One region of the Stutzerimonas chloritidismutans genome, then DNA from elsewhere that is predicted to be linked to it. Evidence: predicted binding sites of a transcription regulator. Region 1 holds the regulator's gene; each other region holds the start of a gene.

Region 1 (9,752 bases):
AGACACTTGCGAGGCCAGCAGATGCTTGAGCAAGGCCCGATAGGCAAGAACCGCACGACTGGTCGGATCGAACTGCGAAGGCGTCAGGCCGGCGCGGCTGGCATCGCGCAGCCGTGTATCGACCGGGATGAACGCTGGCCAGAGATGATCGGCATAACCGGCTCGCAGTACCTTGAGCGTATTCATCGAGGCCTGGGTGCGGCGGTCGAACAAGGTCGGCACGATGGTGTAAGGCAGCGCTTGCTTGCGCGAACGGTTGATCATCGACAGCGTGCTAACCATTCGCTCGAGACCCTTCATCGCCAGAAACTCCGTCTGCACCGGAATCACCAGCTGCTGACTGGCAGCCAGCGCGTTGACCATCAGCACACCGAGCAGCGGCGGGCTGTCTATGATGGCGTAATCGAAGTCCTGCCAAAGCTGCGACAGGCTCTTGGCAATGACCAGCCCGAGGCCGTTCTGCCCGGGCGACTGGCGCTCGAGTGTCGCCAGCACGGTACTGGAAGGCATCAGCGAGATACGCTCGTGACTGGTGGCCAGCAGCAGCTGCCACGGCAGGCCATCCGGCACGGTACCCTGGTGCTGGAAGAGATCGAAGACGCTATGGTCCAGGTTATCGGGATCATGCCCGAAATAGCTGGTCATCGACCCATGCGGATCCAGATCCAGCACGACGACGCGCTTGCCGGAATCGGCCAGCAAGCCCGCCAGCGCGATCGACGTAGTGGTCTTGCCCACCCCACCCTTTTGATTGGCTACAGCCCAGACTCTCATTGATCTTCCACCCGGCGAAGCTGACCGGAACGGCATTGCCTGAAAACGGCAAAGCGACGGTGTTTTGACGACTGCGCCCTGAAGCGCTTACATGGACACAGCCGGTGCAGATTGTGTGCCAGCCCGACGCAACGCATCGTCAGGCCGTACATTGCTGCTGCCCATTCCGGTGACACTCCGGCGCACATCGAGATTGCGCGAAACCACCAGAATCACCCGCCGGTTGCGCGCCCGGCCTTCGGCCGTCGCGTTGTCAGCCACGGGCTGAAATTCGCCATAGCCCACCGCTGCCATCCGCGAAGGGTCCACCCCCTGCGCTGCAAGCATCCTCACAACGCTGCCAGCGCGGGCTGCGGACAGCTCCCAGTTGGTAGGGAACTGGCTGGTGCTGATTGGCAGATTGTCGGTAAACCCTTCGACATGGATCGGGTTGTCGAAAGGGGCCAGAATTCCGGCGACCTTGTCGATCAGCAGAAATGCCTGGTCGTTGGGAAGCGCATCGCCGCTGGGGAACAGCAGGCTGGAGTTGAGTTCGATCTCGATCCACAGCTCATTGCCACGGATCGTCAATTGCTCGTTGGCGATCAGCTCGCCGAACGTCTCGCGCATGCTCTGCGCAATCCGCTCCAGCGGATCGAGGGTCGGCTTCCCCGCCGACGAAGCCGGGCCCGACAGATCCTCGACCTGGGACACATCCGCCTCGGTGGTCCGAGGTCGCTCCTCACCGATGGGGATGGGCTTGACCGAACGATCGACCTGATTGAACACGCCGACCAGCGAATCGGAGAGGATCTTGTACTTGCCCTCGTTGATCGAGGAGATCGAGTACATCACCACGAAGAAGGCAAATAACAACGTGATGAAGTCGGCGTAGGACACCAGCCATCGCTCGTGATTCTCGTGCTCTTCCGGTGGTCTGCGTCTGGCCATGGCGGTCAGTCCATGAAGCCTTGCAGCTTCATCTCGATGGAACGCGGATTTTCGCCCTCGGCAATGGACAACACGCCCTCCAGCAGCATCTCGCGATAGGCGGTCTGCCGCTGGACGACGCTCTTCAGCTTGTTGCCGACCGGCAGCACCAGCAGGTTGGCGAAAGCGACGCCATAGATGGTCGCCACGAACGCAACGGCGATGCCGCTGCCCAGCTGACTGGGATCGGCCAGATTGCCCATCACGTGGATCAACCCCATTACCGCGCCGATGATGCCGATGGTCGGCGAGTAGCCACCCATGCTCTCGTAGACCTTGGCCGCGCGCAGATCACGCCCCTCCTGGGTATACAGATCGACCTCGAGGATGCTGCGGATCACTTCCGGCTCGGCGCCATCGACCAGCAACTGCAGGCCCTTGCGCGCGTATGGGTCGGGCTCCGTCTCGGCGACTGGCTCGAGGCCGAGCAACCCCTCCTTGCGCGCAGTATTGCTCCAGGTAGTGACCATGAGGATGCCGCGCGCGAGATCGATCCGCGGCGGAAAGAATATCCAGCGACCAATACTCATCGCCCGCATGAACACGGCGATGGGCGTCTGCAGCAGGACGGCACCCAGGGTACCGCCAAGCACGATCAACGCGGCCGGCCCATTGAGCAGCGCCGAGATATGGCCGCCCTCGAGAAAATTGCCCCCAACGATGGCGACGAACGCCAACAGCAGCCCGATCAGGCTGAGCACGTCCATTAGAGGCGGGCCTCCATCAGATGCACGCCTCGGCCAGATTGCGACCGATATCGTCGAGCCCGTAGACCGCATCACTCAGGTTGGCTTTGACCACCGCCATCGGCATGCCATAGATCACGCAGCTGGCTTCATCCTGCGCCCACACCTGGCTGCCGCTCTGCTTGAGCAACCGTGCGCCTTCGCGACCATCGGCACCCATGCCGGTCAGCACTACCGCCAGCACCTTGTCGTGAAACGACTTGGCGGCCGAACCGAAGGTAACGTCGACGCAAGGCTTGTAGTTGAGGCGATCATCGCCCGGCAGGATGCGGACCGCACCGCGGCCATCGATCATCATCTGCTTGCCACCCGGTGCCAGCAAAGCAAGCCCCGGACGCAGTACATCGCCGTCTTCGGCTTCCTTGACACGAATGCGGCAAAGCTTGTCCAGACGATCGGCGAAGGCTTTGGTGAACGCGGCCGGCATGTGCTGGATAAGCACGATCGGCGCGGGGAAATTCGCCGGGAGCTGAGTGAGCACACGCTGCAGCGCCACCGGACCGCCAGTAGACGTACCGATGGCCACCAGCTTGTACGCCTTGCGCTTCGGCGCCGGCGAACGAGCTGCCGGCGCAGCGGGCGCTGGCGCTGTAGCGCCGGTCCGAGGCGCTGCAGTAGCCAATGTCGAGGCAGTGCCACGCGCGGATACCGGCGGCGTACTTACGCTCGAGGTACAGAACGTGCTGTAGCGCCGGTTGCTGCGCGAAACGGTATGTACCTTCTCGCACAGCAGCTGCTTGACCTTATCCGGGTTACGCGAAATGTCTTCGAAGTTCTTCGGCAGGTAGTCGACGGCGCCGGCATCCAGCGCATCGAGGGTGACCCGAGCGCCTTCGTGCGTCAGCGAGGAAAACATCAACACCGGTGTGGGGCAGCGCTGCATGATCTGCCGCACCGCCGTGATGCCGTCCATCATCGGCATCTCGTAGTCCATGGTGATGACATCCGGCTTCAACGCCAGCACCTGGTCGATCGCCTCGCGTCCGTTGGTGGCGGTGCCGACGACCTGGATATTCGAATCAGAGGAAAGGATTTCCGAGACGCGCCGACGAAAGAAGCCGGAATCGTCGACGACCAGGACCTTGACTGCCATACATCACTCCTAGCGGCAGCGCTCCCATCCGAGGTAAGCGCTGCCTGACTGAATCAAATCCTGCGTGCGTAGCGCTTGAGCATGCTGGGAACATCGAGAATCAGCGCGATGCGGCCATCGCCGGTGATCGTCGCACCGGACATGCCAGGCGTACCCTGCAGCATCTTGCCAAGCGGCTTGATGACCACTTCTTCCTGGCCCACGAGCTGATCGACGACGAAGCCGATGCTCTGATTGCCGACGCTGAGAATTACTACATGGCCTTCACGCTGCTCTTCCTGAGCCGCATCGTTGACCAGCCAGCGCTTGAGGTAGAACAGCGGCAGCGCCTTGTCGCGGACGATCACCACTTCCTGGCCATCGACGACGTTGGTCCGCGACAGGTCGAGGTGGAAGATCTCGTTGACGTTGACCAGCGGGAAGGCGAAGGCCTGGTTGCCGAGCATGACCATCAGGGTCGGCATGATCGCCAGGGTCAGCGGCACCTTGATCACCACACGCGAGCCCTGGCCCTTGGTGGAGAACACGTTCACCGTGCCGTTGAGCTGGGAAATCTTGGTCTTGACCACGTCCATACCGACACCGCGGCCGGACACGTCGGAAATCTCGGTCTTGGTCGAAAAGCCCGGCGCGAAGATCAGGTTGTAACACTCCAGATCGCTCAGGCGGTCGGCGGCATCCTTCTCCAGCATGCCTTTCTCGACGGCCTTGGCGCGCAGGACGTTGGCATCCATACCCTTACCGTCATCACTGATGATCAACAGGATGTGGTCGCCTTCCTGCTCGGCGGAAAGCACTACCCGCCCGGTACGCGGCTTGCCGGCGGCTTCGCGCTCCTCGGGCATCTCGATACCGTGGTCGACAGCGTTGCGCACCAGGTGCACCAGCGGATCGGCCAGGGCTTCGACTAGGTTCTTGTCGAGGTCGGTTTCTTCACCGACGAGCTCAAGGTTGATCTCTTTCTTCAGGCTGCGAGCCAGGTCGCGGACCAGGCGCGGGAAGCGACCGAAGACCTTCTTGATCGGCTGCATGCGGGTCTTCATCACCGCACTCTGCAGATCGGCCGTCACCACGTCGAGGTTGGAGACGGCCTTGGCCATCGCCTCGTCGCCGCTGTTGGAGCCCAGGCGTACCAGACGGTTACGCACCAGCACCAACTCGCCGACCATGTTCATGATCTCGTCCAGGCGTGCGGTATCGACGCGCACGGTGGTCTCGGCCTCGGCCGGAGGCTTTTCCGCCGGAGCAGCAGCGGCCGGCTTGCTCACCGCAGCTGCCGGAGCGGCCTTGGCCGGAGCAGCAGCAGGGGCAGGCTTGGGCGCCGGTTTGATCGGCACAGCCGCAGCAGGTTCAGCCGGGGTCTCTACGACCGCAGGCTCGAACTTGCCCTTGCCATGCAGTTGATCGAGCAGTGCTTCGAACTCGTCGTCGGTGATCTCATCAGCTGCACCAGCTGTACCACCGCCCTTTGCCGGTTCAGCGCTTGCTGGCGCAGCGGGTTCAGCCGGGGCCGCTTCGAACTTGCCCTTGCCATGCAGCTGGTCCAGCAAGGCTTCAAATTCGTCATCGGTGATTTCGTCACTAGTCGGCGCAGCAACGAACTCGCTCTCGGCAGGCATCGAGGCACCCGCAGCGGCAGAGAATTGTCCCTTGCCATGCAGCTGGTCGAGCAGCGACTCGAATTCGTCGTCGGTAATCTCGTCGGTGGCAGGGCCAGTCGCTACTTCGGCCGCAGCCGGCTCGCTGGCGGACGGCTGAATGGCATCGAGCATCTGTTCGAATTCGCTATCGGCGCCCTCGGACCGGGATTCGGCCACGACCTGCGGTTCGACTGCCGGCGCTGGCTCATCAGCCGAGGCTGGCTCCGCCAGACGTGCCAGCGCCGCAAGCAACTCACGCGAGGCTGGCGTCGGCTCGACGCGCTCGCGGACCTGGCTGAACATCGCGTTCACGGCGTCGAGCGCCTGCAGAACGACATCCATCAGTTCGGAATCGACTCGACGCTCACCCTTGCGCAGGATGTCGAAGACGTTTTCGGCGATATGGCAGCACTCCACCAGCTCATGCAGCTGGAGGAACCCGGCACCGCCCTTGACCGTATGGAACCCGCGAAAAATCGCATTGAGCAACGCCATGTCATCGGGGCTGCTTTCCAGCTCCACGAGTTGCTCGGACAATAGTTCGAGAATCTCGCCGGCCTCTACCAGGAAGTCCTGGAGGATTTCTTCATCGGCGTCGAAGCTCATATTCACTTCCCCTAAAAGCCCAGGCTTGAAAGCAGATCATCGACATCGTCCTGGCCGGAAACGACGTCTTCACGCATATCGGCATGCATCTGCGGACCTTCACCCTTGGAAGGCTCTTTTTCTTGTTTTTTCTTTTCCTGCTCGGCGCGCATCGCCTCGCGGTCATGCTGGATGCCTGCCACGCGATCAACCTGCCCCGCCATCAGGACAAGATTGAGCAGGTTGCTTTCGAGGTCACTGATGAGGCGGGTCACTCGCTTGATCACCTGCCCGGTCAGATCCTGGAAGTCCTGAGCCAGCATTATTTCGCTGAGGTTCTGCGACAACTGGCCGCCGTCGTTCATGCTGCGCTGCAAGTACTGGTCGATGCGCTTGACTAGGTCGCGGAACTGATCGGCGTTCATTTCACGACGCATGAAGCGCTGCCAGTCGGCTGTCAGGCTCTGCGCCTCATAGCTCACATAGTTCACCAGCGGCGCTGATTCTTCGACCAGGTCCATGGTGCGGTTGGCAGCCTTCTCGGTCATCTCCACCACGTAGGACAGGCGATCGGTCGCGTCCGTGATCGGCGACGGGTCGCCGCCGGTGGCGCAGGTGTCCATCTCGAGCTTGACGATGGCGTTGTGCAGCTCTCGGGTGAGCTTGCCAACTTCCAGGTAAAGCCCGTGGTTGCGCACCTGATTCAGCTCATTGAACATCTGCGTCGCTTCATCGAAGCGGCCCTGCTGCAGACTTTCGATCAACTTGGGTGCATGCGCCTTCAGAGTCGCTTCGAACTCTGCCAGGCTTTGGTCTGCTTGCGTCATAGTGCCCTCGCGGCGTTGCTGCTTCAGCCGTTGACGCGCTCGAAGATCTTCTCGATCTTCTCCTTGAGCACCTGGGCAGTGAAAGGCTTGACCACATAGCCGTTAACCCCGGCCTGGGCGGCTTCGATGATCTGATCGCGTTTCGCTTCGGCCGTCACCATCAGCACCGGCAGGTGCTTGAGGCGCTCATCGGCACGCACAGTGCGCAGCAGATCGATGCCGCTCATTCCCGGCATGTTCCAGTCGGTCACCAGGAAGTCGAAGCTGCCGCTCTTGAGCATCGGCAGCGCGGTAGTACCGTCATCCGCTTCGGCGGTGTTGGTGAACCCCAGATCACGCAGGAGGTTCTTGATGATTCGTCTCATCGTCGAGAAGTCATCGACGATGAGGATTTTCATGTTCTTGTCCAAGTCGACCTCCGTAAGTCCCAAAATGCCTCAGCAAACCGAGCACGTCATACCGCAAACAATCGTCAATTGGCGCGCCATTCGCCGAGGCGCGCGCGCAAGCGCGCAGCGCACTGGCTATGCAACTGGCTCACACGCGACTCGCTGACCCCCAGCACCTGACCGATTTCCTTCAAATTCAATTCTTCGTCGTAATACAGCGACAGCACCAGCTTTTCACGCTCGGGCAGGTTGGCGATGGCGTCGGCCAGCGCCTGCTGAAAACGTTCATCCTCGAGATCACGGAACGGCTCCGGGTGGAGACTGGCAGCGTCTTCCTCGAGCTCGCCATGATCGCCTTCCTGCAGCAGATCGTCGAAGCTGAACAGGCGACTGCCCAGCGTATCGCCCAGAATGCCGTAATACTCGTCGAGACTTAGCTTAAGTTCGGCCGCAACCTCGTGATCTTTAGCGTCGCGCCCGGTTTTCGCTTCGATCGCCCGGATCGCCTCGCTGACCATCCGCGAATTGCGATGCACCGAGCGCGGCGCCCAGTCACCCTTGCGGACTTCGTCCAGCATGGTGCCGCGAATGCGGATACCTGCGTAGGTTTCGAAGCTGGCACCCTTGCCCGCGTCGTATTTCTTAGCTGCTTCCAGCAGTCCGATCATTCCAGCCTGAATCAGATCGTCCACTTGCACGCTTGCAGGCAGACGCGCCAACAAGTGGTAAGCGATTCGCTTGACCAATGGGGCGTACTGATCGATCAGGCGGTACTGCGCATCCTTTGCCTGAGCCTTGCTGTAATACATAGCGGATCCGGCACCTGTCATTCGTGGCTGGGTGAAGCGGGGCTGATGAGGCGCTCTACGAAGAACTCGAGATGACCCCGCGGCGTCGCCGGCAGCGGCCAGGTATCAACCTTCTGCGCGATCGCCTTGAAGGCTAGTGCACATTTCGAGCGCGGGTACGCTTCATAGACAGCGCGCTGCTTCTGCACGGCCTTGCGCACCGCTTCGTCGTAAGGAACCGCACCGACATACTGCAGCGCCACGTCGAGAAAGCGCTCGGTAACCTTGGTCAGCTTGGCGAACAAATTGCGGCCTTCCTGCGGTGCGTGAGCCATGTTGGCCAACACGCGGAAGCGGCTGATGCCGTAATCGCGGTTCAGCAGCTTGATAAGTGCATAGGCGTCGGTGATGGACGTGGGCTCGTCGGTGACCACCAGCAGCACTTCCTGAGCTGCGCGCACGAAGCTCACCACGGAATCGCCGATGCCAGCCGCGGTGTCGATGATCAGCACGTCGAGCTCGTCGCCAAGCTCGCTGAACGCCTGGATCAACCCGGCGTGCTGCAGGGAAGACAGCTGCACCATGCTCTGCGTGCCGGATGCGGCCGGCACTACGCGGATGCCGCCCGGCCCCTGGATCAGTACGTCGCGCAGATCACATTCGCCAGCGATGACGTCAGCCAGGGTGCGCTTGGTGGTAAGCCCCAGCAGCACGTCGACGTTGGCCAGGCCAAGGTCGGCGTCAAGCAACACCACACGCCGGCCGAGGTCGGCCAGCGCCAGTGCCAGATTGACCGACACGTTGGTCTTGCCGACGCCACCCTTGCCGCCAGTCACCGCAATCACCTGTACGGGATGCATACCCATGTTCACATGCCTATATCTTGCTGGGGCCTTGCGGCCGGCGATGCGTCCGCATGGCACGCATCTGATTCATTCGAGTACCGCTGTCGCAGCATCATCCAGCCCGCCGTGACGAGCCGTTGTACAACCCGGCGAACATGTCGGCCATGGTTTCTTCGCTCGGCTCCTCGCCGGACTGCAGGCTCACCGCCCGACTGACCAGCTGATGGCTGCGCGGCAGATGCAGGTCGTCAGGAATCCGGGGACCATCGGCGAGGTAGGCTATCGGCAAATGCTGGCTGATCGTGAGACCGAGTACATCGCCAAGGCTGCCCGCCTCATCGAGCTTCGTCAGGATACAACCGGCCAGCCCACAACGACGATAGTTGTGCCATGCGGCCTTAAGCACCTGGCTCTGGCTGGTTGCCGCCAGCACCAGGTAATTCTTCGATTTGACGCCCTTGTCCGACAGCGCTTCGAGCTGCATGCGCAGCGTCGGATCGCTTGCCGGCAAGCCGGCGGTGTCGATCAGGATGATCCGCTTACGCGCCAGCGAGGCCAGCGATTTGCTCAGCGGCTGGCTAGGATCGATCTGCACCACCGGCACGTCGAGGATCCGGCCCAGTGTCTTGAGCTGCTCCTGCGCACCGATCCGATAATTGTCCATGCTGGCCAGCGCAATGCTCTGCGCGCCGTGTTTCAGCACGTAGCGAGCAGCCAGCTTGGCCAGCGTAGTGGTCTTGCCGACGCCTGCTGGGCCGACCAGAGCAATCACACCGCCCTCTTCCAGCGGCTCGTTCTTGGTGACCTTGATTGCCTGCGCCAGATACGCCAGCACCATGCGCCAGGCCTGACGCGACTCGTTAATGCCGGCGACCTTTTCCAGCAGGCTACGCGACAGCTCGGCCGGCAGGCCCAGGCGCTGCAGACGGCGCCAGAGGCCTGCCTGCTGCGGGCGACGGCTCTGCTCCTGGCCCCAGGCGATCGAGCCGAGCTGCACTTCGATCAGCTCGCGCAAACCGTGCAGTTCCGAGTACATCGCTTCGATGGCACGGGAGTCGGCCGCGGGGGAAGGCTCGGCGACCGTATCGGGCTGTGC
Region 2 (9,752 bases), 2.2 Mb from region 1:
TCTCGTAGGGACTCTCCGGAGTGAGAACCAGGTCAGAACACGCCCGATACCCCGGAAAAATGACGGGCTAAGATAGCACAGCGCCCACAGCGGAAAAGTGGGCTTGCTCGACAGGGAGAAGACATGAGCATACGTGACTGGCCGGCGGCGGAGCGGCCGCGGGAAAAGCTACTCGAACAGGGCGCTGCCGCGCTTTCCGATGCCGAATTGCTGGCGATATTCCTGCGCACCGGGGTCGCCGGCAAAAGCGCGGTGGATCTGGCCCGACACCTGCTCGCCGAGTTCGGCAGCCTGCGCGCGCTGCTGGAGGCGGAGCTTGATCAGTTCAGCGCGCACCTGGGTCTGGGACCGGCGAAATTTGCCCAGCTGCAGGCTGTGCTGGAGATGGCCCGCCGGCATCTGGCCGAGCGGCTGCGCCGCGATTCGGCACTGGAGTCGCCGCAGGCGGTGCGAGACTTCCTCAAGGCGCGGCTGCGGCATGAGCCGCACGAACTGTTCGGCTGCCTGTTTCTCGACTCCAAGCATCGCGTGCTGGCCTTCGAGGTGTTGTTCCACGGCACCATCGATGGCGCCAGCGTCTACCCGCGGCAAGTGGTTAAACGTGCCCTTGCGCAGAATGCGGCGGCGGTCATCCTCACGCACAACCATCCATCGGGCGTGGCCGAGCCGAGCCAGGCGGATCGTCAGCTGACCCTGAGGCTGAAAGAAGCGCTGGCGCTGATCGATGTGCGGGTGCTCGATCACTTCATCGTCGGTGACGGCGAGCCCCTGTCGATGGCCGAATACGGCTGGATGTGAGCGCTACGCCAGCAGCGGCACCAGCAGCAGTGGGCCGAGCACCAACAGCACGAAACGGCCGTTCCAACCGAAGGCGATGCGCCACGGCGATAATTGCGCGTGGCGCGCCAGCATCAGTGCCGAGGGGCCATAGGGCGACAGCAGCATGGCCAGCGAAAAGCCGATCAGCAGCGCCACTGCCGGCTGCATGATCGCCACGCCGTGTCCGGCCAGCTGCGCGAGCAGTGCGGCGCACAGGCTCAGGGAGATGATTGGCGCGACACCGAGCAGGGCCAGGGCGATGATCGCCAGCATGCCGGCACTGCCAAGACCGAACAGCGCCAGCGGCGTGCTGCTGAAGTGGCTGGCGAGTCGTTCGACCGGGATCAGCACTGCCGTAAGTCCGCCAAGCAGTGCCGAGCAGGCGAAGATAAAGGTTTCGTTGCGCATGCCGGCCAGGGTGTCGCGTACTTCGGCATAGGCGGTTGTCGGCGATCCACCCTGATACAGCAGCAGCCCGACCACCGCGAGCGGCACCAGCAGCATGGCGGCCTGGGTCGCCGACAGTGGGGTCAGGCTGGCCAGCAGCGCGATCAGCAGGATGCCGAGCAAGCTGCCGTACAGCAGGTTGCGCAGCCCCTTTGCCGACCCGGTAGGGCTCGAGTCACTTGCCGGGGCAGCGGTCTCCCGCAACTGCCGCAGACGATGGTTTTCCATCGGCCAGCCCACCAAAAGCAGGATTGCCCCGCAGACCAAGCCGAATGGCAGCAGGGCGCTCCAGCTCAGTCCCGGCAACTCGCGGGTGAGGATCGCCACCGCCACGCTGGTCGGTGCCAGCAAGGGCACCAGGGCGAAGCCGCGCAGGGCTGTCACCATCACGCCCCTGGCGCCCTCGCGGCGCTGGCTCGGGCTATGCGACTGCCGATCCAGATAACGTTCCAGTGAACCGCAGACCAGATTGAGCATGCCGAAACTCAGCACCGAGCTGATCGCAAAGGTGCTGAACAGGTAGCTTGGATAGAGGCTGGTACGGGGTAGCCGCAGTAAGAGCCGATGCAGCTCGCCGAGCTGCGGCATCCGCTTGACCGCGCAATGGGCAAGCCCGAGCGCGCCGATGAACGCGCCGTAGTAGGCCGCGGCGCCGAGCATCCGCTGGGTCTGCTGCCAGTCGGGGTCACGGAACAGTGCCCAGTAGGCGAACAGCCCCAGCGTGACCAGCCCGAGCCGGCGCGGATAGGGCATCAGCGAGCGCCAGTGCCAGGCGAAGAAAAGCACCAGCAGCGCACCACTGATCACGCTCGGCAACCGCAGGCGCGTTACCAGCGCGAATAGCTCGCAGACGAGCGCCAGCGGGAGCAGGGCAAGCATCGCTCAGGGCAGCTCGCTGCGCAGCTTGCCGCGCTTGTATACGCCTTCGCCGAAGGCCAGCAAGTGGTCCTTTTCGTCCAGCAGGTCGCAGCTGGCCATGAACACCTTGTGCCCCGCGGAGCGGCAGACAGCGACAGCACGGATGCGGCTGCCGGCTGGTGCCGGTGCGCTGAAGTTGACGTTCATCGACAACGTGGTCGCCACGCGACGCTGTTCCGGCTGTTCGACCCAGGTTCCGCAGAGGCCCATCGCCACGTCCAGCAGGGTTGCCGTGACGCCGCCGTGCAGGTTGCTGGCGTTGTTCAGGTGACGCGGCAACAACAGCAGTTCGACCACCGCGCGCTCCGGGCCGTACTCCTTGAGCTGGCAACCGAGGTCCTGGAAGAACCCGGTCAACGAGCTTTCGACCTGTTGCAGTGTGGCGGCTGGATAGGGCTGATCGGACATGAGCGAGCGGGTTCGGCGGCTGACTTGCGCTGGAGATTGGCAGTCTTTACGCTCATGGTCAATTCGATGGAATCTTGTTCCGCACTGCGGAATATCGCATTGCTCGTTAGGAGGTTTGCATGTTTGAGCGTATCGGCATCGTCGGCGCGGGCGCCATGGGCCGCGGGATCGCGCAGTTGTTCGCCAGCGCCGGCAAGCAGGTCTGGTTGCACGATGCACGCAGCGCGTCGATCAGCGAGGCGCTGCGCTTCAACCGCGAGCTGCTAGGACGCGGCGTGGCCAAGGGGCGGCTGAGCGTCGCCGAACTGGACGCCACGCTGGCCCGAATGCAGGCGGCGCCTGCGCTGGCCGATCTGTCCGGCTGCGATCTGGTGATCGAGGCGATTGTCGAGAATCTCGAGGCCAAGCAGGCGTTGTTCATCGAGCTGGAGTCCTTGCTCGCCGAGGACACGGTGCTGGCGACCAACACCTCATCGCTTTCCGTCACACGCATCGCTGCTGCCTGCCAGCACCCAGCGCGGGTGGCGGGTTTTCACTTCTTCAATCCGGTGCCGTTGATGAAGCTGGTGGAAGTGGTGCGCGGTGAGCGCAGCGATCCGCAGGTCATCGAGCGGCTGGTCAAACTGGCCGAAGAGGCTGGGCATTTTCCGGCAATCACGCCGGATACTCCCGGCTTTCTGGTCAACCACGCCGGTCGCGCCTACAGCACCGAGGCGCAGCGCATCCTTGCCGAGGGTATCGCCGATGCCGAGCAGATCGACCGCATCCTGCGCGACGGCCCGGGCTTTCGCATGGGGCCGTTCGAGCTGTTCGATCTCACCGGGCTGGATATTTCCCATGCGGTGATGGAGTCGGTGTATCAGCAGTTCTATCAGGACCCGCGCTATACACCGTCCTACCAGGCGGCGCAGCGGGTCGCCGCGGGGTTGCTCGGACGCAAGACCGGACAGGGTTACTACCGCTACGAGAACGGCCAGCAGATCCGCACGCCGGAGCCGCAATGGCGGCCGATAGTCGCCGAGCGCCCGTTCTGGCTGGACAGTCAGGATGCCGAGCTGCGTGGCCGGCTGGCGGCGTTGTTGTGCGGGGCTGGTACCCAGCTGGAAACCGGTGAGGCGCCGTCTGAGCGCGCCATCTGCCTGATCACCCCGCTGGGCGAGGATGCCAGCACGATGATCGCCAGGCTTGATCTGCCCGCCACCCGCAGTATCGCCTTCGACCTGTTCGCCGACTTCGATCGGCGCCGGGTACTGATGCGCCAACCGGCGCTCGACCCCGCGCTCGAAGCACAGGCGCAACAGGCCCTGAGTCACGATGGCGTGCCGGTGGAGGTGATCAACGACTCGCCCGGTTTCGTCAGTCAGCGGGTGGTGGCGAGCATCGTCAATCTCGGTTGCGAGATCGCGCAGAAGGGCATTGCCGACCCGCAGATACTCGACCGCGCAATCACCCTGGCGCTGGGCTATCCGAAAGGGCCGCTGGGCTTTGCCGAGCATTACGGTGCGGGACGAATTCTCGCCATCCTTGAGGCGATGCAGGGTTGCTATGGCGGCGAGGCACGTTATCGCCCCAGTCCCTGGCTGCGCCGGCGCGTGCGGTTGTGCCTGCCGCTGACCGCGCCTGATCGTCCGGTCGCCGGCTGACGACCGACGGTTACTCGAGATGAGGTGGATCGCTTCAGTTTGTGCGGCGGCGGCCGTTAAGACTGGGGTGAGCCTCCGATGACGGCACGTTGCTACTAAGGCACTACTGTTCTTTATTGGAGGGTATGCGTACAACGTCGGATCGATCCGACAAGAACAAGAGGCCGACCATGAGCCCCGCCAACCGCCACCCCAAGGCCGCCGTGTTCCATGCCGTGCTGATCATCGGTCTGCTGCTTGTGCATTACTGGCTGACACCGCCCCTGCTTGTGACCGGTGCGCTGCTGATGGTGGCGGCGCTTTGGCCCTGGTTCACCTCGTGGGGTGTGGTGGCCGGCGGCGCCCCGCCTGCCGACGGGGCGCCGCAGAGCTTCGCCGAGCTGACCAAGAATCTCTCGCGCAGTACCTGCCACAACGCCCTGTCTGCTGCCCAGGTCGCCTTCAGCGCCGAGCAGCTGGCCATCCGCTTGAAGTCGCAGCTGCAGGCTGTCAGCGAAATTGCCAATGGTGCCCAGGCTATCGCCGCCACCGAGCAGGACAGCGCGGAGCGGGCCCGCCACACACTGGATGCCGCGCAAGCGGTGCGCGAGCGCAGCGATACCGGGCAAGCCGAACTGCAGCGCGCCATCGAACGCATGCAGCAACTGAGTGCTCAGACCCACGCCAGCCGCGAGCTGATTGACGGGCTTTCGGCGCGGACGGAGGAAATCCGCCGCATTACCGACGTGATCCAGTCCATCGCCAGCCAGACCAACCTGCTGGCTCTCAACGCAGCCATCGAGGCCGCCCGTGCCGGTGAGGCCGGTCGCGGCTTTGCCGTGGTCGCCGACGAAGTACGCAGTCTGGCGGCGCGCACCTCCAGCGCTACCGAGGAGGTCGGTCGCATGGTGGCCGACATCCGCGAGCAAAGCGAAGCAGTGGTCAGCTATATCCAGCGCCAGGGCAACGAGCTGGACGCCGCCGCCGAGCAGATCGCCACCACCGGTGAGCAGCTCAGCGGCATCGCCGAACTGGCCGGCAGCGTCGAAAGCCAGGTCGAGCAGATCACCACCGGCACCGCCGACAACCATCAGCGTCTGACCGGGCAGTTCGTCGCCCTCGATCAGCTGCGTACCGATGCCCTGGAGAGCGAGGAGCAGACCCGCCAGCTCGAGCTGGCGGCGGAACGCCTGGTGGCCCAGGCCGAAAGCGCCAGCGAGCAACTGGCCGAGGTCCAGCTCGACGATTATCACCAGACCATGTTCGACCTGGCGCGTCAGGGGGCTGCGGCCATCAGCGCGCGTTTCGAGGCTGATATCCAGGCCGGACGCGTCAGTCTCGATGACCTGTTCGACCGCAATTACCGGGCGCAGGCCAATACCGATCCGGTGAAGTATCAGACCCGCTTCGACCGCTATGCTGACGAGGTCTTGCCGGCGATTCAGGAGCCGGTGCTGCAGAAGCATGCCGCATTGGTCTACGCCATCGCCACGACGCCGGAGGGCTACGTGCCGACCCACAACCGCGCGTTCAGCCAGCCGCCGGTGGGCAACCCGGAGATCGATCGGGTCAAGAGCCGTAGCAAGCGCCTGTTCAACGACCGCACCGGCGGGCGCTGCGGCAGTCATCAGCGCCGCCTGCTGTTGCAGACCTACAGTCGCGATACCGGCGAGCTGATGCACGACCTGTCCGTGCCGATCATGGTCGGTGGGCGTCACTGGGGTGGTCTGCGGCTGGGCTATCGCCCCGAGCAATAGCCCGGCAACCACCGATGTTGGCGCGATCGCCCTGTGTCCGGCGGCGCTCCAGTCGCTGCGACCGACTAAGCTTGGTGAGACGCGACTTCCGGAGATGCCGCCAATGAAGACCCTCACCGATCATTTGGCACAGTACGCGGCCTATCATCGCGATCCACGCAACCTCCTGACCCATTTCATCGGCATTCCGCTGATCGTGCTGGCGGTGGCGATCCTCCTGTCGCGGCCGGGCATCGAATGGGCCGGGTTGTGGCTAAGCCCGGCGGTACTGGTGTCGCTCGCCGCTGCGGTTTTCTACCTTCGTCTGGATCTGCGTTACGGCTTGCTGATGAGCGCCGTGCTGCTGCTCTGCGTATGGCTGGGCGCAGTTCTGGCCGGCACAACGATGGCGCTGTGGCTGGGCGTTGGCGCGGGATTGTTCGTGCTCGGCTGGATCATCCAGTTCATCGGGCACTACTTCGAGGGTCGCAAGCCGGCGTTCGTCGACGATCTCACCGGGCTGATCATCGGGCCTTTGTTCGTCGCTGCCGAGCTTGGTTTCATGCTCGGTCTGCGCGAGCCGCTGCGCCTCGCCATCGAGGCGCGGGTCGGTCCTGTGCGTCTGCGCGACTCAGCCGCCCACGGCTGAGTCAGGGCTTCGCCGCCATCCACTGATCGCTGAGGCTGCGCGCATGGCGGTCGACCATGATTGGCGCGAACGGCCGGCCTGAGGCGGTGGTGAAGTTGTTGCTGCCGCTGTTCATGTCTTCCAGCGCCACCTTGAGGAAATCCCAGCGGGTCTTGAGTTTGGCCAGCGCGGGATCGCGCTTGCCATCCAGTTCGGCCAGCTGAGCGTCGATCGCCGGCACCAGATGGCGCTCGTCCTGCCCGAGATAGGTGTCCGGCTGTTCGCGAGCGATCTCGAACGAGCCGATGTAGGCACGGCTGAGGTATTGAACGGCCAGGTATTCAACCTTGGCTGGCAGTTCGGCCTGAGCGTCCGCCCCTTGCTGAGCGCGAACGGCGGTGAGGAAGTCGCGCAGTGCCTTGCTCATCTCCAGCGGCCAGCCCCAGGGCATGTCGTCCTCTTCGTAGCCGAAGCCGGCGCCTTCGCGCAGCCGAGCCTGAAGCGCCTGGTGACTTTCGCGCAGGGCGCTGGTGGGATTGGCGACATTGAACAGGGCTGCATTCAGCGCGCGGATGTCGTCTTCCAGACGCAACAGGTGCGCCTTCTGAAAGCCTTCGCCGCGGTAGAGCAGCAGGCTGCTGGTCGCGCGATTGGCGTGGATCTGCAAGTTCTGCAGCGCAGAGCTGGTTTCGGGCGGGGCCGCCTCGGTAAAGCCGGGCAGCATTACGAGTATCAGTAATAGCCAGAAGCGAGTTAAACGGTCCATTGTCGTGCTCCTTTTTATTTTTATAGAAGCTATGCGTGCATGGCAGCAGCACGCTGGAGCCTAACGGACTGCTGGCCGAGTGGTATCACCCCAAAGAATGATTTGTGACGGCTTGTAGCCAAACGGACGACATCGTGCGGCAGCTTGTTGCGAACCTAGTGGCCTGTGCGGTGAGTTGGTTGAGGCAAGTTCGGCTGAACATGGCTCCGGGACAAGGCGCTGCGGCGGGTCATAGCGGGCCTATGGCAAGGAGCAGTAACGCGGTATTGGGCCATGGGTGCCGAAATGACCAACCGAACTTACCAAACAGGCCACTAAAGCATCTTCTCCAGGCCGATGACGTCGGCGAACCAGGCGTTGAAGCGTCGCCAGAGCCCGCCTGGCTCCTTTTCGATGGTGCGCAGACGGCCGCCATCCTCGGCGATCCACGTGAGCTGCTTGCGGCCGTCGCGCTCCACCAGGCGAACTTCGTAGCTCAGTGCCGGCGACATACCCTCCAGCGTGAGGCGGTGGACCTCGCGGGCCAGTTCGTGGCTTTCCACCAGAATCCCCACCTCGGTGTTCCACAGCACCGAGCGCGGATCGAGATTCAGCGAGCCGATGAAAACCTTCTGCTGGTCGAATACCGCTGCCTTGCTATGCAGGCTGGATTCCGACTCGCCGAGAAAACTGTAAGAGCCTTCCTGCTCCGGCTGCCGGCGCAGTTCGAACAGGCGCACGCCGAGTTCCAGCATGGCCTCGCGGTAGGGCGCATAGCCGCCATGCACGGCCGGCACGTCAGTGGCCTCCAGTGAGTTGGTGAGGATGCGCACGGTCACGCCCGCGCCGGTGCGATCCGCCAGGTAGTCAACGCCGCTATCGGTCGGCACGAAGTAGGCCGAAACCAGTGTCAGTTCGCTGCTCACGGCCTGCATGGTCGGTGCAAGTTGCGTGGTCAGCAGCAGCGATGCCGCCGGTACGCCTTCGGCGAGCAGTTTTTCCGGCGCGTCCCACATCGCCCTGCCCGGTGCCCAGACCAGTTCGTCCAGCCACTGCTGCAATTGCGGGCGCTGCTTGTACTGCATCAGGCGCTGGTACTGCTCGCTGTTTTCCTGTTTGGCCTGCTGCAGATAGTCGCTCAGCTGCTGGCGCGCCTTGTCCAGCTGGCGCGGTTTCGGTTGCCACCAGAGAAAATGCTGGATAGGCACGCTCAGCTGGTTGTTCCAGTAGCGGTCGAAACTCTTGCCGAGCTGCTCGGCGACCGGGCCGGCGCCAAGCAGATCAATGTCGGTGAAGTTCATCGCCTGGTCGGCCTCGAAGTACTCGTCGCCGAGGTTGCGTCCGCCGACGACGGCCAGGCTGCCATCGACCAGCATCAGCTTGTTGTGCATGCGTCGATGCTGCAGCGAAAGGTGCAATAGGCGTCCCATGGATCGGGTGATGGCGTTGCTGCGACCGAGGTGAAGCGGGTTGAAGACGCGGATCTGAATGTTGGGGTGCGCGGCCAGAGTACCGATGCGATAGTCCTCGCCATGGCTGGTGGTGTCATCCAGCAGCAGCCGCACGCGCACGCCGCGGTCGGCGGCTTGCAGCACTTCGTCGATCAGCGCACGTGTGGTGAGGCCGTCATGGACGATGTAGTACTGGATATCGAGGCTGACCTGCGCCGCGCGGATCATCTCGGTGCGTGCGGCGAAGGCTTCGGTGCTCTCCGGTAGCAGGCGAAAACCCGAGTGGCCGTACGCGTGCTCGGTGGCGAGCTGCTGGATGCGCCGGCCAAGCGGCGACGCGTCCGGTGCCACGGAATAGGACTCGGTTGGCGTGGGGTGGCTGGCACAACCGGCCAGCAGCAGTAGCAGCAGGAGCGTCAGGTAAGTGCGCAAGGTTTCTCCGGGTATGCATCCTTTCATTCATGCTTGGACGTTGCGCTTCGTCCGAAAATTCAGAATCGGTCCTTCAGTCGATACCAGAGCATGCCCAACGCCAGCAGTGGCGAGCGCAGTGCCGGTCCGCCGGGGAAGGTCGGATGCGGCACTTTGGCGAACAGATCGAAGCCGCTGCTTTGCTGGCCGGCAATGGCTTCGGCAAGCAGGCGACCGGCCAGGTGCGTGGCATTCAGCCCGTGGCCGGAATAGGCCTGGGCGTAGAACACGTTGGGATGTTCGGCCAGGCGACCGATCTGCGGCAGCCGGTTGGCGCCGATGCCGATCATCCCGCCCCACTGATAGTCGATGCCGATGCCGACCAGCTGCGGAAATACCTCGAGCATCTTCGGCTGCATATAGGCGGCGATGTCCTGTGGGTCACGGCCGGAATAGTGACAGGCGCCGCCGAACAGCAGACGGCCATCGGCGCTGAGACGGAAGTAATCGAGCGCCACGCGCTGATCGCAGACCGCCATGTTCTGCGGCAACAGCTCGCGGCAGAGC
Region 3 (9,752 bases), 530 kb from region 1:
CCAGGTGTTTTTCCAGATCGCGGCGCAGTTTCGGCAAGGCTTCACCGAACTCGAGCATTCGTTCGTACTTGTCGCTGTCGCGAATCTCTCTCCAACGCGTGTGATAGCGGTATTGCTTGCGTCCACGGGCGTCGCGCCCGGTCGCCTGAAGATGCCCTTGAGCATCCGGGCATATCCATACGTCACGATAAGCGGGTGGAATCGCCAGCTTGTTGATGCGACGAATTTCCTCCTCGTCGCGAATGCGCTCGCCGTTCGGCTCGAAGTAGACGAACTTGCCGCGCAGTCGCCTGCGGCGGATGCCTGGCTGGGAATCATCGACGTAATGCAGGTCCGGCGGCAGTGTTGGGCACAGCAGCGTACCGGTGTCGCCGGTCTCATCGGCAGGAACAGGGCGAGTGCCCTCGGCCAGGGGCACCGGGTCGTCCATCAGGGTGTCGTTGCGCATGTATGACCGTTCCCGCTATGGCCTCGTCGGAGTAGCTACCGGCGAGGCTTTTGGATGGGCTCAACTATCCTTTTCGTTGCTGTTGCGCATCAGCAATCGAATGGCTGCGACCAGCTCGTCGATGGCTTCGCGATAGAGCTCGGGTTTGGCTTCGGTTTCAGCCTGATCGGCATGTTTGCGCGCGGTGTCGAGGTGGTCGTTGATCGATGAATAGTCGCCAAGCATGGTGTGCTCCTGCTGCAGTGAGTAGAGAAGGCGTATCCAGGAAGCGAATTCCGGCGCCTCTAACAACTGACCGGCCAGCAGGATGGGGGTTCTGACCGTGTATCAGCGCGATCTCTGTGTGGAAAGCGCCTTCGACCAGGTTGGATTGGAACACCGCGGGCATTGTTGGCTTTGCTGGCTCTCCAGCGCCTGAGGAAAACCGCAGCGGCTGCAGGCGTACATGCCGGCCGCCGGCACCTGGCGGAAGACCGGCCGGTATTCCGGCGGGAGGACGGACAATCCAGGGCGTACCGCATGGTCTTCATGGAAGAACAGGCTGACGTTGCCATCGTTCTCGAGAATGCCGAGCCTTACCTGGCCGAGGTGCTCGACCCCTTGCTGGCGCAGCTCCATGAAGAATTCATCGGCAGAAATGTTCAGGCTGTCGAGGCTGCGCAGCTCATAGATGCCATCGCGAATGATGGTGACGGGACGGCCTTCGAGCCAGGCTTCGAATCGCGGGCTGCGATTCATGAAGAACACCGTGAGGCGGTACAGCGCCAGCAGGGTGGCGAACACCGCTGCGACCGGCAGCAACGGCACGTCTTCGTAGAATGAAACGTCGCCCGCGGCGGAGCCGAGGGTCAGGATAATCACCAGCTCGAACACCGAAAGCTGGCGAATGCCGCGACGGCCGCTGACCTTGAGAAAGACGAATACGGCAACGAAGGCCAGCAGTGCCCGCAGCGCCACTTCGGCGACGAACATCAAGGGAAATTCGTGCAGAAGCATGCGCTGCATGTCAAAGGGGGTCATCTTGAATCGTCCTTCCAGGCATTCGGTGCGATTTCTTCAAGCTCGGCTTTGGCTGACGCCGACGTCCACCAGGGTCAATGCGCGGCTGCTATCTCGAATTCCAGGTTGATTCCGTCACCGCTGCCGTCGCCCACCACCGAGCCGGTTGCGGGCTTGTGGCTGACGGCTCGACCGTCATAGAAATCGCTCAGGTGCCGCTGTGCGATTTCGCCTATATGCGTGATCAGGCCCGGCATCTGGGCATCTCGCGGCACGATGAAGTGCAGTGTGACGGTATGGGCGCCCGGCTCTTGCGCAAGGTCGGCGAGGCCGCAGCTTTGCCATTGATCGTTGACGTACGCTTCTGCACCTTTCATGAGCTTCTCCTGTTTCACGTGTTGTTGTTTAGGACCGTTAAACACGCGAATGGATCAGTAGAGCAGTTGGCGTAGCCGAATTCGGGGCATGAAAAAAGGCCTGGGGCACCGCCGCAGGCCTTTGTTCGTTGCAAGCCATGGTTACTCTGGCATGTGCCAGGGCGACAGATGCGCGCCGTCGCGGCTCAGCTGTGCGCGAGTCTGTTCCAGGGTTTCGCCGAGCTTCACGGGATCGGTGAACACGCTGCTGGACATCTTGCAGCGGCCTAGCAGACGGGCCTCGTCGCGGTCGACGACGGTGATGCTGACTTCACCGTTTCCTTCGGGCAGCGTCCAGGCAACGCACTGGAAGGGCTTGAACGCGCGGTCGGTGATCAAAAGGGCTTCATTGATACGCAGCGGGGTGTGCATGGGGCATGTCTCTCTGTGTGATACCCAAAATACCTGCAGCCAAGCTCGTTGGCGTTGGCCTTACATTGCAGTTGATGTACCCAGAGGACTGACGAGTCACATGCGAGTTCGAAAAAATTTGAAGGGCTTTGCAATTAGCCAAAAGTATAACGTTGACGCCTGGCCGAGTCGGCTTAGTACGTTTGAGCTAACTCCCTGTAAATATTGAAGAACTTCGCAACGGCATGCGCAGCGTGAGGGAATCGGCGCGGGACGCAAAAAAAATCCCGTGCGACAACCTGTCGCGACGGGAAATGTATCGAATCTCTAAGGGCGTGCTCCGCGATGGAGCGTGGGGCGGGGCGCCTGCTTCGTCGAAGTGCCTGCGGCCTGCTCATCTGGCGGGCCGCAGGCAGAGGGTTTATCAGACCTTGAACTGGCTCAGCAGACGATTCAGCTGATCGGCGAGTTCGCCAAGGCGCTTACCAGCTTCACTGGACTGCTCGGCAGCCAGGGTGCTTTCCTGCGCCAGCCCGGCCGCCTGGGTCACGTTCTGGTTGATGTCCTCGACCACGTGGGACTGTTGCAGCGTGGCACTGGCGATGGATGCGTTCAGGCCTGAGAGGTTGCGCAGCGCCTGGGCAATTTCGCCAAGGCTCTCGCCGGCCTGGCTGGCTTGCTCTACGGTGAGCTGGGAGGCGCGATTGCTTTCCATGATCACGTTTACCGCAGCGCCGGAGTTCTTCTGCAGGCGTTCGATCATGCTATGTATCTCGGCAGTCGATTGCTGCGTGCGCTGCGCCAGCAGACGAACTTCGTCGGCCACCACGGCGAAACCGCGGCCCTGTTCACCGGCTCGGGCAGCTTCGATCGCGGCATTGAGCGCGAGCAGGTTGGTCTGCTCGGCGATTGAGCCGATCACTTCCAGTACCGAACCGATCTTGGTGGTTTCATCAGCCAGCGACTGAATCACGTCGACGGCCTGGCCGATGGTCGCGGAAAGCTCGTCGATCTGCTGCAGGCTCGTTTCGATATTGCGCTGACCCTGGCCCGCCTGATTTTCGGCGTTGCCGACTTCGCTGGAGGCATGCTCGGCGTTCTTCGCGACTTCCTGTACGGCGTAGGTGACTTCGTTGACGGCCGTGGCGACCTGCTCCATTTGCAGCATCTGCTGCTGGCTCTGCTCATGGGCCTGACCGGAAAGCTGGCTCAGCGAACGGGAGGATTGGTCCAGCGCGCCGGCTGTCTCGAACAGCTGACCGACCACGGTGCGCAGTTTCTGGGTGAAGCGGTTGAAGTCACGGCCAAGGGTGCTCAGCTCGTCGTTGCCGGATACATCCAGAGTACGCGTCAGATCGGCTTCGCCACTGGCGATATTCGCCATCGCCGACATGGTGTGGCGCAGGGGGCGCACGATGCTGCGGATCAGGATCGCCACCAGCACGGCCATGATTGCCGAGATAAAGAGGCCGATCAGGGAGAAACGAGTCAGATAGTTCCAGAATTCCTGCTCGACATCGTCCACGTAGATGCCCGAGCCGATGATCCAGCCCCAAGGCTTGAACAACTGCACGTAGGAGATCTTCGGCACCGGATCTGCCTCACCGGGCTTGGCCCACATGTAGTCGACCAGACCAGCCCCGTCCCGCTGGGCGATCTTGACCATCTCGTTGAACAGTTCCTTGCCTTCCGGATCCTTGATCTTCGACAGGTCCTGACCGTCCAGCTTCGGCTGCATCGGATGCATGATCATGGTCGGGCCGAGGTCGTTGATCCAGTAATAGTCCTGACCGTCGTAGCGCAGCAGGCGGATCTGCTCCATGGCCGCCTTCTGGGCTTCACTCGTGGTCATGGCGCCACTGGTCTCCTGTGCCCGGTAGTACTCAAGCACGCCGGATGCAGCCTCGACTATGTTCCGAGTTGCTTCCTGCTTGCCACGATACAAATCGGCGCGGACCTGCTGAATCATCAGCATGCCGAGGATGAACAGCATGACGACGGCGACCACGGGGATCAGCCAGAGGCGCTTGCTAATGGGAACGTTGCGCAGCAGATTCATGAATAGGGCTCCTGATGGGACTTTCTTATCGTTTTGTTCTGGCTGATCGGTGGGTCTGTCGCGCCGCTGTCGACCTTCTGAATGCGGTCGTTTCGCGGCACCCTGTATAGCTTTTCGGCCGCCCGTGGCTAAAAATGAGCCCCGTTTCGTTTGCAGAGGAATTTAGTTCTCTCGAACGAGTCAGAACAGCCGGCCAGATGGCTTTCTGACATATACCTTGGTTGCATTGAGTCGCGATGGGCTGCATCGCTTTAGGGGAATAGATGGATCTTTGGGTTGCGATTCAGGCGTTGATTCTGGGCGTGGTCGAGGGTGTAACCGAGTTTCTGCCGGTATCCAGTACCGGTCACCAGATCATTGTTGCGGACCTGATCGGTTTTGGTGGCGAGCGGGCGCTGGCCTTCAACATCATCATTCAGCTCGGGGCAATTCTCGCGGTGATCTGGGAGTATCGGCGCAAGATCCTGGACGTAGTGATTGGCCTGCCCAAGGAGTCTCAGGCACAGAAGTTCACCTTGAACCTGCTGATCGCCTTTATGCCTGCAGTTGTCCTCGGTGTCGCTTTTGCCGACCTGATCCACGAATACCTGTTCAACCCCATCACCGTAGCCACCGCGCTGGTGATCGGCGGTGTCGTGATGCTCTGGGCCGAACGGCGTGATCACATCATTCGTGCCGAAACGGTCGACGACATGAACTGGGCACTGGCACTGAAAGTCGGCTTCGCCCAGTGCCTGGCACTGGTGCCCGGCACCTCGCGGTCGGGGTCAACCATCATTGGCGGCCTGCTGTTCGGCCTGTCGCGCAAGGCGGCTACCGAGTTCTCGTTCTTTTTGGCCATGCCGACCATGGTCGGCGCGGCGGTGTACTCCGGCTACAAGTACCGCGAGCTCTTTCAGCCGGGCGATTTCGCCGTGTTCGCGGTCGGATTCGTCACCTCGTTCATCTTCGCGATGCTTGCAGTGCGGGCGCTGCTCAAGTTCATCGGCAATCACAGCTACGCGGCGTTCGCCTGGTACCGGATCGGCTTCGGCCTGCTGATTCTGGCTACCTGGCAGTTCGGGCTGATCGACTGGGCCAGCGCCCAGGGCTGATCCATCGGCGCGATGTCGCGGCCTTCGCCCTGCTGATACAGCGCACACGCGCGCCTGGCTTTGCCATAGTGAGGCCTCCAGTCAGGAGGCCTCATGAACAGTACTGCGGACCATTTCCAGCTCGACCTGAACGGTATATCGCTCAGTCTTTATAGCGCCGGACCCGAAGAGGGCAGGCCTGTTTGGCTGCTGCATGGCTTCCCCGAGTGTTGGTATTCCTGGCGCAATCAGATCGATTCACTGGTGGCGGCTGGTTATCGCGTGTTCGTTCCCGAGATGCGTGGCTACGGGCTCAGCGGCGCGCCAGTGGACGTCTCGGCCTACGATGTGCTGACGCTGTGTGGGGACGTTCGTGCGGCCATGGATCATTTCGGTCACCGGCAGGTGGCGCTAATCGGGCACGACTGGGGCGCAATGGTCGCCTGGTATCTCGCGTTGCTGGAGCCGGAGCGGGTCACCGCGCTGGTGACCATGTCGGTGCCCTTCGCCGGAAGACCGCGGCGGCCTGCGACCGAAATCATGCGCGAAGCCAGCGGTGATCGATTCAACTACATCCTCTATTTCCAGCAGCCCGGTCGCGCCGAGCGTGAACTGGATGCCGACATTGATCGTACCCTGCGCCTGTTGATGTATTACCAGGAAAGGAACCTGTTGCTGCAGAACAAACCGGCCGACGGCACCTTGTTCGAGGACGACATGCAGCCGGGGCTGTTGCCCGATTGGTGCTCAGAAGACGATCTGGCGGTGTATCGGCAGACGTTCGCCGAGCACGGTTTTCGCGGTGCGCTGAACTGGTATCGCAACTTCGAACGCAACTGGCAGGTTACCGAGCCACTGCAGGGGCGCAAGATCACGCAGCCGACCATGTTTTTGATCGGCGACCATGACCCGGTTGGTGAGCTCGAGGCCTACACGCTGAAGAAGATGCCAGAATGGGTGCCTGATCTGGAACGGCACGAACTGGCTCCGTGCGGCCACTGGATTCAGAACGAGCAGGCGGGGAGGGTGAACGCGCTGCTGCTGGACTTTCTCGGCAGGCGCTTTACCTAGCTGAAGCACTGCGCCGCGCGTTACCGAGAGTTGCCTATGAATCTGCAGCGCCCTCGATGAAGGCGCTGCGATACGCGGGCAGGGTGAGGATCAGACGATTACGCCCTGGCTGCGCAGGTAGTCATCGTAGCTGCCGCTGAAGTCGGTCACGCCGTTCTCCGACAGCTCGATGATGCGGGTCGCCAGCGAGCTGACGAATTCACGGTCGTGGCTGACGAAGATCAGCGTGCCCGGGTAGTTCTCCAGCGCGAGGTTCAGTGCCTCGATGGATTCCATGTCGAGGTGGTTGGTCGGTTCGTCCATCACCAGCACGTTGGGCTTCTGCAGGATCAGCTTGCCGAACAGCATGCGGCCCTGTTCGCCACCCGAGATGACCTTGACCGACTTGAGGATCTCGTCGTTGGAGAACAGCATGCGGCCGAGGGTGCCGCGCACCAGCTGCTCGCCGCCCTGAGTCCACTGGCTCATCCAGTCGAACAGACTGACGTCATCCTCGAAGTCATGGGCATGGTCCTGGGCGTAATAGCCGTAGTCGGCGCTTTCGGTCCATTTGACGCTGCCGCTGTCCGGGGTCAGTTCGCCAACCAGGGTGCGCAGCAGGGTGGTCTTGCCGATACCGTTCGGACCGATGATCGCCACGCGCTCGCCGGCCTCGACGGTGAAGCTGAAGTTCTTGAACAGTTCCTTGTCGTCGAAACCCTTGGACAGGCGCTCGACGGTCACTGCCTGGCGGTGCAGCTTCTTGGTCTGCTCGAAGCGAATGAACGGGCTGATACGGCTGGACGGCTTGACCTCGGCCAGCTGGATCTTGTCGATCTGCTTGGCGCGGCTGGTGGCCTGCTTGGCCTTGGAGGCGTTGGCCGAGAAGCGGCTGACGAAGGTCTGCAGTTCGGCGATCTGCGCCTTCTTCTTGGCGTTGTCCGACAGCAGCTGCTCGCGCGACTGGGTCGCCGCGGTCATGTACTCGTCGTAGTTGCCCGGGAACAGGCGCAGCTCGCCGTAATCAAGGTCCGCCATGTGGGTGCAGACCGAGTTCAGGAAGTGGCGGTCGTGGGAAATGATGATCATGGTGCTGTTACGCGCCGTGAGGATCGTTTCCAGCCAGCGGATGGTGTTGATGTCCAGGTGGTTGGTCGGTTCGTCCAGCAGCAGCACATCCGGATCGGAAAACAGCGCCTGGGCCAGCAGTACACGCAGCTTCCAGCCGGGAGCGACTTCGCTCATCGGGCCGAAGTGCTGTTCCAGCGGAATACCCAGGCCAAGCAGCAGTTCGCCGGCACGGGATTCTGCGGTGTAGCCGTCCATTTCGGCGAACTCACCTTCGAGTTCGCCGACTTTCATACCATCCTCTTCGCTCATTTCCGGTAGCGAATAGATGCGGTCGCGCTCAGCCTTAACCTTCCACAGTTCCTCGTGGCCCATGATCACCGTGTCGATCACGTTGAATTCTTCGTAGGCGAACTGATCCTGGCGCAGCTTGCCCAGGCGCACGTTCGGCTCGAGCATCACCTGGCCGGCGGACGGCTCCAGATCGCCACCGAGAATCTTCATGAAGGTCGACTTGCCGCAGCCATTGGCGCCGATCAGGCCGTAGCGGTTGCCACCGCCGAATTTGACGGAAACGTTTTCGAACAGCGGCTTGGCACCGAACTGCATGGTGATGTTGGCGGTGGAGATCAAGGGCGTACCTATCAATGACGTGTGGCTGCGTGAATCAGGCTGATACCGATCCGATACCAATACTCAGCGGTCCAGCTCGCTCCGACAGGGAGCTGGTCGATCCAGCGATTCTTGAGGTGAATGACAACGGTGGGCGTTTGCGCCTGCTGCCGGATGAATGCGGGGTGGCTACCGAACTCCAGCCGCGCATTGTCGCATAGCTGCACTGGCCGGCGTAAGGAGAGGCTGACGAGGCAACCCGGAATCGCCCGGTAGCGGTCGTCGAGCTCGAGCGGATGCGAATCGTTTCATTGACACCCGGATGCCAAACAGAGAGCATTGTTACGATATAACATCGATATCTGAGTTAAAGCATGAATAACGCAAGTGCGGTAGTGAAATGGGCGGGTTGTGGAGCGGCATTGATGCTGGCGGGTGCGCCGCTGGCTGTGGCGGAGGACGCGGCGGTACTGGATTCGGTCATCATCACGGCCGATCAGGAACGCGCCGATGGACCGGTTCAGGGCTACCGCGCCAAACGCACGCGCAGCGCGACGAAAACCGACACACCCATCGAGGAAATACCCCAGTCGATCAGCGTCGTTCCAGCATCCGTGCTGCAGGATCTGGACAGCCCGCGCGTTGAGAAGGCGCTGGACTTCGCCGGCGGTGTCGCCAGGCAGAACGACTTCGGTGGCCTGACCATGTACGAGTACAGCGTGCGCGGGCTGACCACCGGAGAGTTCTACAAGGACGGTTTCAGCGTCAACCGCGGCTTCATGAACCCACCGGACGCTTCCAATATCGAGCGGGTCGAAGTGCTCAAGGGGCCTTCGGCCAGCCTTTACGGACGCGGTGATCCGGGCGGCACGATCAATATCGTCAGCAAGCGCCCGCAGCTGGACAGCTTTGCCCGTCTCGATCTCAGCGCCGGTCGATGGGATCGCTATCGCACTGCGCTGGACGTGAACACGCCGCTCGATGAAGACGGCAACATGCTCTATCGCATGAACATCGCCATCGAAGATGGCAATAGCTTCCGCGATCATCGCGAGGCTGAGCGCCAGTTCGTCGCGCCGTCCTTCAGCTGGGAGCTGAGCCCTGATACGCGGCTGCTGGTGCAGGCAGAGGTGGTGCGCAACCGCCAGACCTTCGATCGCGGCGTGGTCGCGCCCGGTGGCGACCTGGGCAAGGTGTCCCGCTCAGCGTTCTATGGCGAACCCTCGGATGGGCCGATCAGCAACGACAACGAAACGCTGCAGGCCGAACTCGAACACGACCTCAACGAAGTCTGGACGCTACGCCTGGCCAGCCACTACAAGCAGGGCCGGATGGATGGCTACGCCACCGAAGCGGCAGAGGTCGCAGCAGACGGCCGCACGCTGACCCGCAACCTGCGTTATCGCGACTACGACTGGCAGGACGCAATCACCCAACTGGAGCTGCGTGGGCGCTTCGATACCGGTTCGATCGAGCATCAGCTTTTGATCGGCACCGAGTACGAGCGTTACGCTCTGAGCGAGTTCATGCTGCGCTCCAACAACCTGCGCACCATCGATCTCTACAACCCGGTCTACGGTGCGCCACGTCCGGCATTCAACCCGGCGCGTACGGTTGACCGAAACGAGCTGGTGCATAGCCGGGCGCTGAATCTGCAGGATCAGATGCGCTTCACC

What was found. The regulator FliA, encoded in region 1, starts transcription of late flagellar genes. The targets are predictions, from matches to a motif close to CTAAAGTTTNNNNNNNNNNNGCCGNTAA.
Region 2: the regulator FliA is predicted to act here: its motif matches at 4,268-4,295, upstream of LLJ08_RS18240 (methyl-accepting chemotaxis protein).
Region 3: the regulator FliA is predicted to act here: its motif matches at 4,385-4,412, upstream of LLJ08_RS10180 (methyl-accepting chemotaxis protein).

What each region holds. Positions count from the first base shown of each region.
Region 1 is NZ_CP086067.1:1,646,699-1,656,450, reverse strand. It holds gene LLJ08_RS07765 (ParA family protein) at 1-774, opposite strand, end outside; gene motD (flagellar motor protein MotD) at 862-1,704, opposite strand; gene LLJ08_RS07755 (flagellar motor protein) at 1,710-2,450, opposite strand; gene LLJ08_RS07750 (protein-glutamate methylesterase/protein-glutamine glutaminase) at 2,467-3,582, opposite strand; gene LLJ08_RS07745 (chemotaxis protein CheA) at 3,636-5,828, opposite strand; gene LLJ08_RS07740 (protein phosphatase CheZ) at 5,840-6,634, opposite strand; gene LLJ08_RS07735 (chemotaxis response regulator CheY) at 6,658-7,032, opposite strand; gene fliA (RNA polymerase sigma factor FliA) at 7,107-7,832, opposite strand; gene fleN (flagellar synthesis regulator FleN) at 7,850-8,677, opposite strand; gene flhF (flagellar biosynthesis GTPase FlhF) at 8,769-9,752, opposite strand, start outside.
Region 2 is NZ_CP086067.1:3,879,907-3,889,658, reverse strand. It holds gene radC (RadC family protein) at 124-798, shown strand; gene LLJ08_RS18255 (hypothetical protein) at 802-2,145, opposite strand; gene LLJ08_RS18250 (PaaI family thioesterase) at 2,149-2,592, opposite strand; gene LLJ08_RS18245 (3-hydroxyacyl-CoA dehydrogenase) at 2,712-4,235, shown strand; gene LLJ08_RS18240 (methyl-accepting chemotaxis protein) at 4,406-5,971, shown strand; gene LLJ08_RS18235 (Mpo1 family 2-hydroxy fatty acid dioxygenase) at 6,075-6,599, shown strand; gene LLJ08_RS18230 (hypothetical protein) at 6,601-7,344, opposite strand; gene LLJ08_RS18225 (phospholipase D family protein) at 7,659-9,206, opposite strand; gene LLJ08_RS18220 (NAD(P)/FAD-dependent oxidoreductase) at 9,266-9,752, opposite strand, start outside.
Region 3 is NZ_CP086067.1:2,178,168-2,187,919, forward strand. It holds gene LLJ08_RS10155 (DNA topoisomerase IB) at 1-448, opposite strand, end outside; gene LLJ08_RS10160 (hypothetical protein) at 509-673, opposite strand; gene LLJ08_RS10165 (DUF421 domain-containing protein) at 776-1,468, opposite strand; gene LLJ08_RS10170 (hypothetical protein) at 1,543-1,824, opposite strand; gene LLJ08_RS10175 (hypothetical protein) at 1,966-2,235, opposite strand; gene LLJ08_RS10180 (methyl-accepting chemotaxis protein) at 2,639-4,273, opposite strand; gene LLJ08_RS10185 (undecaprenyl-diphosphate phosphatase) at 4,537-5,367, shown strand; gene LLJ08_RS10190 (alpha/beta fold hydrolase) at 5,461-6,417, shown strand; gene LLJ08_RS10195 (ABC-F family ATPase) at 6,508-8,097, opposite strand; gene LLJ08_RS10200 (TonB-dependent siderophore receptor) at 8,502-9,752, shown strand, end outside.